DNA from 3 places in the Blautia sp. HA9023 genome. Region 3 is predicted to be linked to each of the others. Evidence: a T-box and tRNA genes for the amino acid it is inferred to sense, from the RefSeq annotation. Region 3 holds a T-box; the other regions hold tRNA genes.

Region 1 (2,252 bases), 450 kb from region 3:
CACCATAAAACCGGTAGGATCCATCTTATTTCCGGCGCCCATAGAGCTGATGATCGGTGTTCCTGAAGCCTTTGCCTGCTCTACAAGCATCAGTTTTCCAGTTACAGTATCAATCGCATCGACCACATAATCATACTGGGAAAAATCAAAGGAATCTGCTGTCTCCGGCACATAGAACGTCTTGTGGATATTTACAACTGCATCCGGATTGATTTCAAGGATACGGTCTCTGGCCACATCAACTTTATATTTTCCTACAGTCTTTCTTGTCGCATAAATCTGGCGATTGATATTGGTAAGGCATACTTTGTCATCATCGATCAGATCCAGTGTTCCAACACCGCTTCTTACCAGGGCTTCTACCGTATATCCGCCTACACCGCCAATTCCAAATACTGCAACTCTGGAATTTTTCAGCTTTTCCATTCCTTCTTTTCCAATTAATAATTCTGTTCTTGAAAACTGATTCAGCATTTTCTGATTTCTCCTTATATTCTTTCCATGTATATTGTACCGACAACAAAGTCCCCCTCCACAGCTTATTGCTTTCCACAATAGAAGCAGGGGACTTACTTGATTCAGTTAATCGGACAAAATAATTCGTTTTATAACTGTCAGGATTCTATCATGGGAAAATAACCTTGTCAATATCCCTACCAACACACTAGGAATATTTTCCCATTTCTGTCAATAAATCTTATGGCACAAAAAAAGATTCCCGAAAATAGGAATCTTACTGATACTGCGGGTAGCCGGACTTGAACCGGCACGGAGTTGCCCCCGAGAGATTTTAAGTCTCTTGTGTCTGCCTATTCCACCATACCCGCATATTCAATTAAATTGTTCAAAAATGGGGCCTATAGGGCTCGAACCTATGACCCTCTGCTTGTAAGGCAGATGCTCTCCCAGCTGAGCTAAGACCCCAAATATGAACGACCCAGAAGAGACTCGAACTCTCGACCTCCGCCGTGACAGGGCGGCGCTCTAACCAACTGAGCCACTGGGCCATGCAAAATATAAAACTTATAAAATGGACCTTCGGGGACTCGAACCCAGGACCGACCGGTTATGAGCCGGTTGCTCTAACCAACTGAGCTAAAGGTCCAAAAAGCCGATGATCGGACTCGAACCGATAACCTGCTGATTACAAATCAGCTGCTCTGCCAATTGAGCCACATCGGCGTATTAAACACCAAATGTTGAATCGAGTCAAATGAATATCCAATTTAGTTTTAAGTGACTCCAAGGGGATTTGAACCCCTGTTACCGCCGTGAAAGGGCGGTGTCTTAACCGCTTGACCATGGAGCCATATTTCTTATTTATTTTTCGCTGTTTCGTATTTCCCTCAGCGACGAGTTAAATAATACCATACCTTTTTCATAATTGCAAGCTTTTTTTTGAAAAATTTCAATTTTTTTTACAAAGCCGTAAAACAGGACGAAAACCCTTGTAAAATAAGGCTTTCCGAGGGTTCTCATTCTCGCTCTGAAGCATTGTCCTGAAAATTCTTTTCTGTTTTTTTCCAACATTGACATTATTTTTCCGCTGTATATAATTGAAAGTGTAGCGGCCCCAGAGACTATTGTAATCCGGAGGAAATAAACATCAAACCAATGTACGTCGGACAATTTACTCCGATGAGCCGGATTTGATGCAGTTTTTTCCTGAACAACTATAGTCAGCCGCTGAAAATTCATATGAAAGGATGATATTAATAATGAAAGTTTTATTACTGAACGGCAGTCCGCGAAAAGAAGGCTGCACCTATACAGCACTTACAGAAATCGCAGAAACCTTAAAGAAAAATGGAGTGGAGGCAGAAATTTTCCAGGCTGGCGATCCTTCCCCGGAGAACGTTGCTGCCGCAGCAGCCATTATGAAAGAGGCTGATGCCCTTGTTGTCGGCTCTCCGGTTTACTGGGCTTCTCCTTCCGGTCAGATCATTGAATTCATGGATAAATTCGCTTCCAAGGCCGGAAAAGATATGATCCACAAACCAGCCGCAGCAGTCGCTTCCGCAAGACGTGCCGGTACTACTGCAACTCTGGATGTACTGATCAAATATTTCACCTACCATCAGATGCCGGTTGTATCCGGAAACTACTGGCCAATGGTTCACGGTAACACCCCGGATGACGTCAAAAAAGACGCTGAGGGCCTTCAGATCATGCGTACAGTAGGCAATAATATGGCATGGCTCTTAAAATGCATTGAAGCCGGTAAAAAGGCAGGTATTGAGGCGCCTGAGACA
Region 2 (2,252 bases), on a different contig from region 3:
GGAGCCGCTGTTGGGATACCACCCTTGTGATATTGGGCTTCTAACCAGCCGCCGTAATCCGGCGGTGGGACAATGCCAGGCGGGGAGTTTGACTGGGGCGGTCGCCTCCGAAAGGGTATCGGAGGCGCCCAAAGGTTCCCTCAGAATGGACGGAAACCATTCGAAGAGTGCAAAGGCAGAAGGGAGCTTGACTGCGACACCGACGGGTGGAGCAGGTACGAAAGTAGGGCTTAGTGATCCGGTGGTATTAAGTGGGAATGCCATCGCTCAACGGATAAAAGCTACCCTGGGGATAACAGGCTTATCACTCCCAAGAGTTCACATCGACGGAGTGGTTTGGCACCTCGATGTCGGCTCATCGCATCCTGGGGCTGTAGTAGGTCCCAAGGGTTGGGCTGTTCGCCCATTAAAGCGGTACGCGAGCTGGGTTCAGAACGTCGTGAGACAGTTCGGTCCCTATCCGGCGTGGGCGTAGGATATCTGAGAGGAGCTGTCCTTAGTACGAGAGGACCGGGATGGACGGACCGCTGGTGGACCGGTTGGCTTGCCAAAGCCATGGCCGGGTAGCCAAGTCCGGAAGGGATAAACGCTGAAGGCATCTAAGCGTGAAGCCCCCCTCAAGATGAGATATCCCATTCTTTAAGAAGTAAACCCCCTTGAAGACGACGAGGTAGATAGGGCAGAGGTGGAAGTGTGGTAACACATGGAGCTGACTGTTACTAATCGGGTGAGGGCTTGACCAAGAAACGCAGGTTAAGAATTGATTCAAGAAGTTTGATTAACCATCAACAAGCATGTATGTAGTTTTTAAGGTACAAACCTTAAATGGCCCAGTGGCTCAGTTGGTTAGAGCGCCGCCCTGTCACGGCGGAGGTCGAGAGTTCGAGTCTCTTCTGGGTCGTTACAGCTTAGCTGTAATGAATTAAATATGGGATCTTAGCTCAGCTGGGAGAGCATCTGCCTTACAAGCAGAGGGTCATAGGTTCGAGCCCTATAGGTCCCATAGATTATGGATGGATTCCCGAGTGGCCAAAGGGGGCAGACTGTAAATCTGTTGGCACCGCCTTCGAAGGTTCGAATCCTTCTCCATCCACTTAAATGCCGATGTGGCTCAATTGGCAGAGCAGCTGATTTGTAATCAGCAGGTTATCGGTTCGAGTCCGATCATCGGCTTTTAACATTTAATAACGCGGGGTGGAGCAGTCTGGAAGCTCGTCGGGCTCATAACCCGAAGGTCATAGGTTCAAATCCTGTCCCCGCTACTTATGCCCAGATAGCTCAGTTGGTAGAGCAGAGGACTGAAAATCCTCGTGTCGCTGGTTCGATTCCGGCTCTGGGCATGTTTTAATGCTAGGTTCTTCGAACGGTTGGTTCGAAAAAGCCTGGGCATGTTTTAATGCTAAACCAAGCATATAATTTAATATGGGGTATTAGCTCAGTCGGTAGAGCACTTGACTTTTAATCAAGTTGTCCGGGGTTCGAATCCCCGATGCCTCACTACTTTTTAAGAGCACTGTCAAAATGACAGTGCTTTTTTCGTATCAAAAATACATCACGGCTATCCTACACATTGTATGAAAAGAAGCGTGAAAACTCCACGCTATAGAGTATGTAGATTGTAAAAAGTATCTGCTACAATAAAGACAGTTAGAAAACTACAGCATGTTTCGGGGGATTCATGGACTGTACGTTTTGTCGGAAAGAAAACTTCAGGAGGTGTAGCAAATGATTATTATTGGCGAAAAGATCAATGGTTCGATTCCTTCCGTGGCAGAAGCAATCGCCAACAGAGACGCTGAATTTATCAAGGATCGTGCAAGAAAACAGGCAGAAGCGAATGCAACGTTTATTGACTGTTGTGCATCTGTTCCGGAAGAACAGGAAGTTGAAACTCTGAAATGGATGATCGACTGTATCCAGGAAGTAACAGATCTTCCGATTTCTGTAGACAGCCCCAGTGCAGATGTTCTGGCGCAGGCGTATAAATTCTGTAAAAGACCGGGACTTTTTAATTCTGTATCTGGTGAGGGAGATAAGATTGATAAGATCTTTCCAATTATGGCGCAGGAGGAAAATAAGGACTGGCAGGTTATTGCACTGTTAAGTGATGACAGTGGAATTCCGAAGAACGCAGCGGACAGACTTCGTGTATTCGATAAGATCATGGCAAAAGCCAAAGAGTACGGAATTTCTCCATCCAGGATCCACATTGATCCGCTGGTAGAGATGCTTTGTACATCTGAGAATGGAAT
Region 3 (2,252 bases):
CCTGAAGGTTCCGAACCCGATCGAGACTATGGATGAGAACACCAAGGTTAACCTTGCATTTGATAAAGAAGCTCTCTATAAGAACATGGTAGACGCCAAGGCTGACTGGCTTTACAACCTTCCTCAGTGGGACAAGATTTTCACAGAAGAGAAGAAGAAAGCTCTCTACATGGAGCAGAAGAAATCCGGCACAGTTGTGAAACCACACAAAGTCGGAAGAAACGATCCGTGCCCATGCGGAAGCGGCAAGAAATACAAATACTGCTGCGGAAGATAATGAGTGTAAAGAAGAATCTGGATTACATTATCGTGTTAGGTGCCCACGTGGACGGAACACGGATGACACTTGCCCTTCTGGAACGAGCCAGAAGGGCTCTTCTTTATCTTAAGGAGAATCCTGGCACAAGGGCAGTTCTCTCCGGTGGAAAAGGTGACGGAGAAAACATTTCCGAGGCAGAGGCCATGTACCGTTATCTCATCGGACATGGGATAGAGGGGAACAGATTGATCCTGGAAGAAGAGTCCACCAGCACGAAGGAGAATCTGGAATTCAGCCGCAGGAAGATCGGAACCACAGATTGTTCCATAGGCGTGGTGACCAACAATTTTCATGTATGGAGAGGAGCAGCTATTGCAAGGAAATGCGGCTTCCGGGAAGTTGTTATGGTACCTTCCAGATATCGAAGCTGGCGTCTTCTGGTCTACATTCCAAGAGAAATTCTGGCAATCATCAAGGATAAAATGATGGGAAATCTGTGAAAATTTTTTTTAAACATGCGTTGACAAATAAAAATGCTGCGCTTATAATGAACCACAGAAAAAGAAATAAAAACACGTTGACGAGACGAGTAAACTGTGAAATGTTACAGAGAGAGATGTGAAGTGCTGGAAACATCTTATCGGGAAACAGTTGAAAACTACCTCCGAGTGGCCCCAATCCGGTCCGGTGATTCCGTTATCATCATAATTGAGAGGCTTTGTATTTGACAGGTATCTGTTTATATGGAGCAAGCAGGGTGGAACCGCGAGAATGAATAAACTCGTCCCTTACAGTGCGTGATGTACTGTAAGGGATTTTTTTATTCCGGAGAAAATTACTCCACAGTATTTTCCGGGAAAAGATCTCCGGTACAGGAAAATGCACTGTGTATCATAGAAACTCGTTGAAAACGAAAGGAGAAACAATCATGATTATTACATTAAAAGACGGCTCAAAAAAAGAATACTCAGAAGCAAGATCAGTGATCGATATCGCATATGACATCAGCGAAGGCCTTGCACGTGCTGCATGTGCAGGAGAAGTAAACGGAGAGGTTGTAGATCTTCGTACAGTCCTTGAGGATGACTGTGAGCTTAACATCCTTACAGCAAGAGATGAGAAGGGCCTTGCAGTTCTCCGTCATACAGCATCTCATGTAATGGCACAGGCTGTACAGAATCTGTATCCGGAGGCAAAGGTTGCCATCGGACCATCCATTGATACAGGATTCTACTATGATTTCGACCACGAGCCATTTTCCCGTGAGGATCTTGATGCCATCGAAAAAGAGATGAAGAAGATCATCAAAAAAGGCGCAAAGATTGAGCGTTTCACAAAATCCCGTGAGGATGCCATCGCATACTTCAAAGAGAAAAATGAGCCATATAAGGTAGAGCTGATCGAGGATCTTCCGGAGGGAGAGGAGATTTCCTTCTATTCCCAGGGAGACTGGACAGACCTCTGTGCAGGACCACACCTGATGAGCGTAAAAGGAGTCAAAGCATTCAAGCTTCTTTCTTCTTCCAGCGCATACTGGAGAGGAAGCGAGAAAAACGCAATGCTCACACGTATCTACGGAACTGCATATGCAACAAAGGATGAGCTGAAAGAGCATCTGGAGCAGATGGAAGAGGCTAAGAGACGCGATCATAACAAACTTGGCCGTGAGATGAAGATCTTCACAACAGTAGACGTAATCGGACAGGGACTTCCGCTTATCATGCCAAACGGTGTGATCATGATGCAGGAGCTTCAGCGCTGGATCGAGGATGAGGAGACAAAACGTGGCTATGTAAGAACAAAAACTCCTCTGATGGCAAAGAGTGATCTCTACAAGATCTCCGGACACTGGGATCATTACAAAGACGGCATGTTCGTACTTGGGGACGAGGAAAAGGACAAAGAGGTTTACGCACTTCGTCCGATGACATGCCCGTTCCAGTACTATGTATACAAAGCAGAGCAGCACAGCTACCGTGATCTGCCGATCCGT

What was found. The T-box of region 3 lies ahead of thrS (threonine--tRNA ligase). A T-box ahead of a tRNA ligase gene usually reads a tRNA of that ligase, here a tRNA-Thr.
Region 1: it encodes a tRNA-Thr, which carries the amino acid that the T-box ahead of thrS (threonine--tRNA ligase) is inferred to sense. The anticodon was not compared.
Region 2: it encodes a tRNA-Thr, which carries the amino acid that the T-box ahead of thrS (threonine--tRNA ligase) is inferred to sense. The anticodon was not compared.

Annotation. Positions count from the first base shown of each region.
Region 1 covers NZ_JBWLUR010000008.1:317,507-319,758, reverse strand. The annotation lists gene AC04Q6_RS11520 (tRNA threonylcarbamoyladenosine dehydratase) at 1-474, opposite strand, end outside; tRNA gene AC04Q6_RS11515 (tRNA-Leu) at 744-827, opposite strand; tRNA gene AC04Q6_RS11510 (tRNA-Val) at 852-924, opposite strand; tRNA gene AC04Q6_RS11505 (tRNA-Asp) at 934-1,007, opposite strand; tRNA gene AC04Q6_RS11500 (tRNA-Ile) at 1,032-1,105, opposite strand; tRNA gene AC04Q6_RS11495 (tRNA-Thr) at 1,110-1,182, opposite strand; tRNA gene AC04Q6_RS11490 (tRNA-Glu) at 1,238-1,309, opposite strand; gene AC04Q6_RS11485 (flavodoxin family protein) at 1,719-2,252, shown strand, end outside.
Region 2 covers NZ_JBWLUR010000006.1:997,215-999,466, forward strand. The annotation lists rRNA gene AC04Q6_RS08620 (23S ribosomal RNA) at 1-743, shown strand, start outside; tRNA gene AC04Q6_RS08625 (tRNA-Asp) at 828-901, shown strand; tRNA gene AC04Q6_RS08630 (tRNA-Val) at 931-1,003, shown strand; tRNA gene AC04Q6_RS08635 (tRNA-Tyr) at 1,012-1,093, shown strand; tRNA gene AC04Q6_RS08640 (tRNA-Thr) at 1,101-1,173, shown strand; tRNA gene AC04Q6_RS08645 (tRNA-Met) at 1,189-1,262, shown strand; tRNA gene AC04Q6_RS08650 (tRNA-Phe) at 1,268-1,340, shown strand; tRNA gene AC04Q6_RS08655 (tRNA-Lys) at 1,425-1,497, shown strand; gene AC04Q6_RS08660 (methyltetrahydrofolate cobalamin methyltransferase) at 1,726-2,252, shown strand, end outside.
Region 3 covers NZ_JBWLUR010000008.1:770,110-772,361, forward strand. The annotation lists gene AC04Q6_RS13520 (SEC-C metal-binding domain-containing protein) at 1-277, shown strand, start outside; gene AC04Q6_RS13525 (YdcF family protein) at 277-759, shown strand; T-box leader at 828-1,051, shown strand; gene thrS (threonine--tRNA ligase) at 1,188-2,252, shown strand, end outside.